Desulfomonile tiedjei DSM 6799: one gene and its partner. Each later gene encodes a partner of the first gene's protein in a complex. Links are inferred from orthologs where the notes say so. Each region holds a gene or a part of one and is shown on either strand. Other genes may lie near its edges. The genes, in order: uvrA and mfd.

The links.
Region 2: the proteins of uvrA (region 1) and mfd are in contact, whole or in part, in a crystal structure (PDB 4DFC), measured with the Escherichia coli proteins. The link is inferred for Desulfomonile tiedjei DSM 6799 from one-to-one orthologs.

Annotation. Positions count from the first base shown.
Region 1 is NC_018025.1:2,939,777-2,943,623, forward strand. Bases 156-3,684 are described here. They hold uvrA (excinuclease ABC subunit UvrA), read right to left. Parts: upstream 3,317-3,684; coding sequence 356-3,316; downstream 156-355. Other genes in these bases: DESTI_RS12370 (DNA alkylation repair protein), read right to left, coding at 156-347. Also shown: more of DESTI_RS12370, read right to left, coding at 1-155; DESTI_RS12380 (hypothetical protein), read left to right, coding at 3,688-3,847. UniProt on the Escherichia coli protein: The UvrABC repair system catalyzes the recognition and processing of DNA lesions. UvrA is an ATPase and a DNA-binding protein. A damage recognition complex composed of 2 UvrA and 2 UvrB subunits scans DNA for abnormalities.
Region 2 is NC_018025.1:1,918,715-1,923,160, forward strand. What follows is about bases 300-4,427. They hold mfd (transcription-repair coupling factor), read right to left. Parts: upstream 4,103-4,427; coding sequence 500-4,102; downstream 300-499. Other genes in these bases: DESTI_RS08050 (peptidylprolyl isomerase), read right to left, coding at 300-344. Also shown: more of DESTI_RS08050, read right to left, coding at 1-299. UniProt on the Escherichia coli protein: Couples transcription and DNA repair by recognizing RNA polymerase (RNAP) stalled at DNA lesions. Mediates ATP-dependent release of RNAP and its truncated transcript from the DNA, and recruitment of nucleotide excision repair machinery to the damaged site.

The DNA of each region.
Region 1 (3,847 bases):
CGGAAAAAATTGTTGCAGCACTGATCGCAGACATCCCAGGAATCCAAATCTCTCACCCAGGAATCCATCTGCTCTTCAGTAAGCTCCGAGGGGACTGCAATCATAGAAGCGAGTATGCGTGCCTCATGAATGCCTGAATCCCATAACAAAATCGCCAACTGATGATTTCTTCTGACTTCACGAGCGATCTTTCGCAGGCGGGGAATGGAGATTCCGTATGTTTTCTCAGGACTGATACCGTAACGAGCCATTCCCAGGACTGCCTCCGGATTTCGGCATGACTCGAATGTCGCAAGAATCCATTCCATGAGCTCTTTGTTGCTGCGGTTTGGTAGTGATTTCTTCAAAATTTGCCTCAGTTCAGTCGCGAGGCTGATTTTCGGACGCCGGGTTTGGCGGCCTTGCGACGTTCCCGAGTGGGAGTCGTATTGTTCTGATGGCTAAGCACAACAGTTGCCACCTGTTCCGTATCAATGGAAAAAGGTTGATATCCTTTGTCGTTTTCCAGGACCTCTTTTAAGTAAAGCCCGGTATACGATCCGGGCGTCGCAGAGACTTGCTCGGGAGTCCCCTGAGCTATGATGGTGCCTCCTTCGTCTCCGCCTTCAGGTCCCAGATCGATGATGTGATCCGCAACTTTGATGACATCCATATTGTGCTCGATAACAACGACGGTGTTGCCGGCATCCACAAGGCTCATGAGAACATCCAGAAGCTTCCGCACGTCTGCGAAGTGCAAACCTGTAGTGGGTTCGTCGAGTATATACAGCGTTCTGCCTGTACTTCGTTTCGAAAGTTCACGGGAAAGCTTTATGCGCTGTGCCTCTCCTCCGGAGAGAGTCGTCGCGGCCTGACCGAGCTTGATATATCCGAGTCCTACTGCCTGAATTGTTTGTAATTTGTTGAACACGGAAGGAATATTGGCCATGAATTCTGCAGCCTGATTCACCGTCATATCCAATACTTCGGATATATTTTTGCCCTTGTAGCGAATGTCGAGCGTCTCTCGGTTGTATCGTTTCCCTTTACAGACCTCACATTTTACGTACACGTCCGGAAGAAAATGCATTTCTATCTTGATGATGCCATCACCTCTGCACGCTTCACACCTTCCACCTTTCACGTTGAAACTGTAGCGGCCCGGCTTGTAACCACGGACCTTGGATTCCGGTAGATTTGCGAATAACTCTCTGATGAAGGTAAACACGCCGGTATACGTGGCCGGATTCGATCGAGGAGTGCGACCGATGGGGCTCTGGTCTATATCTATTACTTTGTCCACCAGGGACATTCCTTCAATGGAATCGATCTCTCCGGCTTTATCTTTGCTCTTATAGAGTCGTTGTGCCAGTGCTCGGTAGAGAATATCCATGACCAGCGTGCTTTTTCCAGATCCCGAGACCCCGGTTATGCAATTAAACACACCTAAAGGAATCGCCACTTCAATATTCTTGAGATTATTTGCACGTGCACCTCGAATCGTAATCTTCTTTTTCCCTTTGGAACGTCTCTTCTTTGGTACCGGGATAAACTCGCGGCCAGAAAGGTACTTTCCCGTGAGCGAATCTTCGCTCTTGAGAATATCAGCCGGTTTCCCGGAGAAGACAATTTCACCTCCCATGCGACCCGCACCGGGCCCCATATCGATTACATGATCGGCATTCAGGATTGTCTCGGGGTCGTGCTCAACGACAAGAACGGAATTGCCCTGATCCCGTAAGTCCATTAACGTGGAGAGCAACCGACGGTTGTCACGCTGGTGCAATCCTATGCTCGGTTCGTCGAGGATATAGAGCACACCTACCAGAGACGATCCTACCTGCGTGGCCAATCGTATACGCTGCGATTCCCCCCCGGACAAAGTGGCCGAGGACCTGTCCAGAGTAAGATATCCCAGGCCCACTTTCTCCAGAAAACCGAGGCGGTCCCTTATTTCCTTAATGATACGTCTTCCGATTTCAGTTCGGCGGGCATCCAGCTTGAGATTTTCGACAAAACGAACAGTCTCCCTCACGGAGAGAGCAGTCAACTTGTGGATCGGCATATCTTCTATGAGTACGAACCGGGCCTCTTTCTTGAGCCTGGCCCCTTCGCAGGTCGGACAGGGAATGGAGCTCATGAATCGAGTGAATTCCTCGTCCAGCTCGTCTCTTTCGGATTCACGATATCGTCGTTCCAGGTTCGGTAAGACTCCCTCGAAACTCTTGCGAAAATAGTGTTTCCGGCCGTCACGTTCATAGGAGAAATCGATCTCTTCGTGTCCGGATCCGTGGAGAATGACTCCCTGCACTTTTTCGGAAAGCTTGCGGAACGGTGTATCCGAATTAAAACCATAGTGCTGTGCCAGAGCTTCAATCATCTGATAAAAGAAGATGGAGCCCCGTTTTTCCCAGGGTGCGATTGCCCCTTTTTTCAGAGAAAGATCCGGATCGGGAATCACAAGGTCAGGATCGAATCGTATCTTTACGCCGAGCCCCCCGCAGGTCTCACATGCGCCAAAAGGGTTGTTGAACGAAAACAGACGAGGTGACATTTCTCCCAGAGACACCCCGTGCTCCGGACAGGCGAACTTCTCACTGAACAGATGAACAGGTCCCCCCAACTCTTCGACCATGACGATGCCTTGACCGAGCTTCACAGCTTGTTCCATGGAATCAGTGAGGCGTTTCTCCACACCTTCTTTGATTACTAGCCGATCTACCACCACCTCAATAGAATGTTTCTTATTCTTCTCCAGTTGTATCTCATCCGAAAGACCCCGGAGTTGCCCGTCAATTTTCACCCTCGCATAGCCTTCCCGCTGCAGGTGCTGTAATTCCTTTTGATACTCTCCCTTCCTGCCGGTAACTATGGGAGCCAACAAATGCACTCGAGTCCCCGAGGGAAAACCGAGAACCTGATCGACCATCTGTTGGACTGTCATTGAACTGATGGGCCGTCCGCATTCCCAGCAATGAGGAACTCCGATTCGTGCGTACAAAAGACGCAGATAATCGTAGATTTCAGTGACCGTACCTACTGTAGAGCGAGGATTCTTGGAAGTAGTCTTCTGCTCGATGCTTATTGCAGGGGAGAGTCCTTCTATTAGATCGACGTCAGGCTTATCCATCATCTCCAGAAATTGCCTTGCGTATGCAGATAACGACTCCACATAGCGCCTTTGACCTTCTGCATAGATGGTGTCAAAAGCGAGAGTGGATTTTCCTGAGCCGGAAAGACCTGTTATTACGACGAGCTTGTCGCGAGGAATGTTAATATCGATATTCTTGAGGTTATGCTCCCGCGCACCCTTGATGATAATTTCTTTTGCTCCCACGATAAACCGAGTTCCCTGATCCGAGTCGATTCAACCCGAAAAATTGGGGCGAACACGCGTCCGCCGCTGTTTTTTCGTGCAACATTGCCGGCCTGTCGATTAATCGGGGGACATCCAATTTCCCCCGAAAGGCCTGGTAAGAATTAACAGCATGTGGCGGCTGGTGTAAAGGGGAGGGCCTCGGAACGCGCCGGAAACGGTCTTTCCCAGTGCTGAACTAACATTTTTACTATTTCTTCGGGAAGATGCACGAAAACTATAAACTATTGCTTGACTAACCCAGGGGGGCGTGTTATTTCGCCAGTGTTTCCGAGAGTCAGGCACGTCGGACCTCTCTCGGGTGTCTCACCTTTCCGCTAGGAGGTATGGTTATGTTGTTTTCTTTTTCCAATCCGGCCGATGGAGTCTCCGAACCTCCCGGTGACTTCAAAAGCAATTACCGCCACCTCAAACAAATCATTAACAAGGCCCTTAAAGAGGGGACGCCACTGGAGGAACTGAATCTTATCCCCAAAAACCGCTCCGGTAAAC
Region 2 (4,446 bases), 1.0 Mb from region 1 along the record:
GCGTCGAGTATCCTGTCCTCGATCTTGAGACCCTTTTTCTTCGCCTCTTGCTCCAGGAGGTGTATTATTATCAATTCTTCAAGGATTTCACGTTCAGTAGGCCATTTTCCCGGTGGCACGACACCCAGAGGAAGACTGAGAAAGCTCCGCATGAGAGGTTGTTTGTGTTTCTTGACGTCGGATTCCAGTATGACCTCGCCATTCACCACAGCCGCCACTCTGTCGGACCCTATTTCCGTTGCGGCTGATATCTTCGTGAGTGAAAAAATAAGAAAACAACCTAGTAAAAAGAAGAGTGCTCGTTTCATGTACCACGGTCCTCGATGAGCCCGGGTAGTCCTCACAAAGATTCTTGCAACGGAGCTGCAAACCCGGGTTCAGCTATTTTGGAGCAGAGCGTTTCATGTCGGGAGAATTGTTACGAAAAAAAGAAACGGGTTCCTCCTCGCACAAAACCCAAAACGGTAATTAAATAATAGAGAACTTGATATTTTTCAAGTCATGATCTTCTTCTGATCCGAACGGTCGCCCTGAAGTGCTCCTTATCGGATTTTTCACCGTCCGTAGACTCTGGACGGTTATGATCGAGCCGGCTGAATAATTCTTGGCATTTCTTGATTCGCGTGTCGGGATTGGTCTTCCCGATTCGGTACTTCAGGCGATCTCCGGGCATGATTTTGACGAGATGATCTGCCTGCGCCCATTGCACGAGAGTTTCCGGGCGAATCGGAGTATCCGGATCGAACGTAAGTACGAGATCTTGACCATTGTAATCGAGTCTCAGGATTCGAATTTCTTTCATCGCGAGCCGAATTCTCATGACTTGAATCAAATGGTGCACCTGAATGGGAGGCTTGCCGTAGAGATCGAAGATTTCTTCTTCCGTGTCCTCTATCTCTGAATTGGTTTCCGCTTTTGAAAGTCTCTTATAAAGATTCATACGCTGTTGCGTGTCAGGCACGTAATCGTCCGGGATGTACACTTCCATCTTCAGGTGTATTTCTGGATCGATTCTAGGCGCGGATTCCTCTCCCTTGAGTTCCTGTATCGCGTCTTCCAGAAGATCCAGGTACATCTCGTAGCCCACGAGAGAGACATGCCCGGATTGTGAAGTACCCAGAATATTGCCTGCTCCTCGAATCTCCATGTCTCGCATGGCAATTCTGAATCCCTGACCGAGACTCGAATATTCCTGCATTACTGACAAACGTTTTACCGCATCGGGAGTTATCATGGTTTCAGGAGGGGTAAGCAGGTACGCGTATGCGCGCACGTGGGATCTTCCTACACGGCCCCGCAATTGATACAAATCTGCAAGTCCGAAGGTATCGGATCGCTCGATGACGATAGTGTTCGCAGTGGGAATGTCCAATCCCGATTCTATGATGCTCGTACAGACGAGAATATTGTACTTGCCCGTAAGAAAGTCCACCATTACCTGTTCCAGTTCCCGTTCCGCCATTTGCCCGTGAGCTATGCAGAATCTTCCCTCAGGAACGAGCTTTTGCAGCGCGGCAGTCCTTCGGGCTATGCTCTGGACCCGGTTATGCACATAGAAAACCTGGCCGCCTCTGTTCAACTCTTTGAGGAGCGCTTCTCTGACCACTTCTTCGGACTGACGCATCACATATGTCCTGATGGACTGTCGATTCGTCGGAGGGGTCTCGATGACGGATAAATCCCGGATTCCTGTAAGAGAAAGATTGAGAGTACGGGGTATGGGGGTCGCTGTGAGTGTAAGAACATCAACGTGCGCTTTGTATTTTTTGACTCGCTCCTTATGCGCGACGCCGAAACGTTGTTCTTCATCGACCACAAGGAGCCCCAGATCTTTGAAAACAACGTCTTTCTGCAGTAAGCGGTGGGTTCCGACAACCAGATCGACTTTGCCCTGTTCGACTTGCCGCAGCGTTTCCTTTTGTTCAGCGTTGGAACGAAACCTGGAAAGCACGTCTACAATGAAGGGATATCCTCTGAATCGTTTCTTGAACGTATCGAAATGTTGTTGAGCCAGGACCGTTGTGGGCACGAGAACAGCAACTTGCCTGCCATCCATTATTGCCCGAAAAGCTGCTCTTAGAGCCACTTCTGTTTTTCCGTACCCTACGTCGCCGCACACCAGCCGGTCCATAGGCATGTCCGTGTCCATGGATTCCATGACATCTTGAATTGCCCGGGCCTGATCCGGAGTTTCCTCAAAATCGAACGATGCTTCGAATGCGGCGAAATTTTCATCCGGCGGAGAATAAGCGGATCTTCTGGTCACTTGACGTTTGGCATAGATTTCGAGCAACTCCCCGGCCATTTCCTTAATGGACTTCTTGATCCTGGCCTTTATCTTGACCCAGCCTTTACCGCCAAGCTTATCGATGCGCGGAGGTTCTTCGGAACCTGCAATATACTTCTGAATTACTTGCAGTCGCTCGACCGGATGATACAGGAGATCTCCCCCTGCATATTCGATGAGCATTACCTCGCCTACAACTCCGTCAAATTCTTTGCGGACGAGGCCACGGTAAATTCCTATTCCATAATCCTCATGGACCACCGGCTCGCCTTCAGCCAGATCCATCAATGAGGAAATCAGCGTGCCCCGGGCCCGCTTCTTTGGCACCGACCTGACTCTGGAACCGAAAATCTCTTCTTCACACAGGACGATCCGGTGAGCCTGATCCAGCTTGAATCCGGAAGAACAAGCGCCGACATACAGCCGTATTCCCGGAGTGGGCTCTGCATCGAAATTGACGGGCTCAAATCCGGTTCCGCGGTAATCGATATTGAGACCGTACGGTTCCAGCAGTTTCAGGAGCCGGTGAGCTTGTCCTTGTGTATGGCTGACCAGGAATAGTTCATATCCGTCATCTCGCCAGGATTCCATGCGTTTGACAAGCTTTGCCATTCCGCTGTCATAACCTTTTGACTGGAGAAGTTCGGATCTGACATTGTCATTGGATTGGGCATTGAGCCTGAAAGAAACCGCCCCCGGCTCGTGTATCTCGAGGGGAGAAACGGTCACCGTGCGAAACCGCTGTATTCGTTGAAAAAAATCTTCCTGTGTGAGATATACCCGATCGGGATCCGGGACCGGATATCCATCTTCTGCCGCATTCTCCCAACCGTGCCTGATTTCCTCCTCAAAGTCCTCAAATGCACGCCCCAGAATGTCTTCATTCGGGAGCACAAGAGTACTATCCGAGGGGACATAGTCCAGGAGCGTTTCCAGCGCGGGGAAGAAATAGGGGATGTAAAACTCTGCGCCCGGAAAGCGTATGCCATGGCGAAAATCATCGATGAGACGCTGTCTTACACGCTTTTCCGTGCCTCTGTCTTCGCAGGCCTGTAATAGTCGCTGCAAACCTTCGTCTCTGGTTTCAGTATCAGGCACGAGCATGTGAACAGGAGCGACAAGAACCTGTCGAACATCGTCCCGTGAACGTTGATTCGTGGGATCGAAAAACCGCATGGACTCGATCAGGTCGCCGCTCTGCTCGATACGAATCGGATAAGGATACAAAGGGGAGTACAAATCTATAATGAAACCGCGTACAGAGAAGTCTCCCGCATCTTCCACGAGGGGGACCCGGTTGTAACCGGCTGCAACCAGACGTTCCAACAATTCGTCGCGGTCTATCTCGCTGCCCAAGGCGATCGTAAACGACGCTCGATCGAATGCACGCGCGGGTATGAGCTTGCGAATCAATGCATCCAGGCCGACCACCACTACCCTGGGTGGTTCGGGTTCTCTCAGCCTGAAGAGGGTGGACATCCGTTCGACCCACGACTCGTTTTCCAGTGCCGCATGGGTAAACGGGAGCATGTCCGAGGAAGGATAGCGCATCACCTTGTCGGTAAGAGGATATCTGTATTCCTCGTCTTCACCGAGAAAAAATCGAATATCCGAGGCAACACTGAGGGCCGCTCCTCCGTCGGGCATCACGACGATTATTGTCCTGAAGCTTTTCCTCGTAGCCGCAGCTATAAGGAATGCAGGAGCCGAGCCCACTAAGCCATAGACCCCGCCGTTATCGGCGGATTTCGTCAGAAAATTTACTGCCTCTTCAAAAGAAGAAGATTGTGTCGAAGGGAATGGGTCAGTTTTCATGAGTTCCAATTGGACTCCGGCGTATAGCAAAATTCGACAGTATTTGCGATCGATCGTTTCTCATTCGATGCACGCGCGAACTTTTCAGAATAACTCGATTTCATGTTCCCGATCAAGCGCTTTGCGGTCCGGTACATCGTCTGCATATCGGGTTTCGGCTGGTTCAAGGCTGTACAGAGGCTTTCAAAGCCTGAGAAAGGATTGCATTGACTTGCGACTCTTAATCGGCTATCCATTTAGGTTATTCCGTTTCGGCCACTCGTCTCGAGTGTGACAACAAAGCCGTATATTCCACCGTCAGGTCTGAGCCGTTGTTGGCACGGCAGAACGCATGCGTTCGGAAG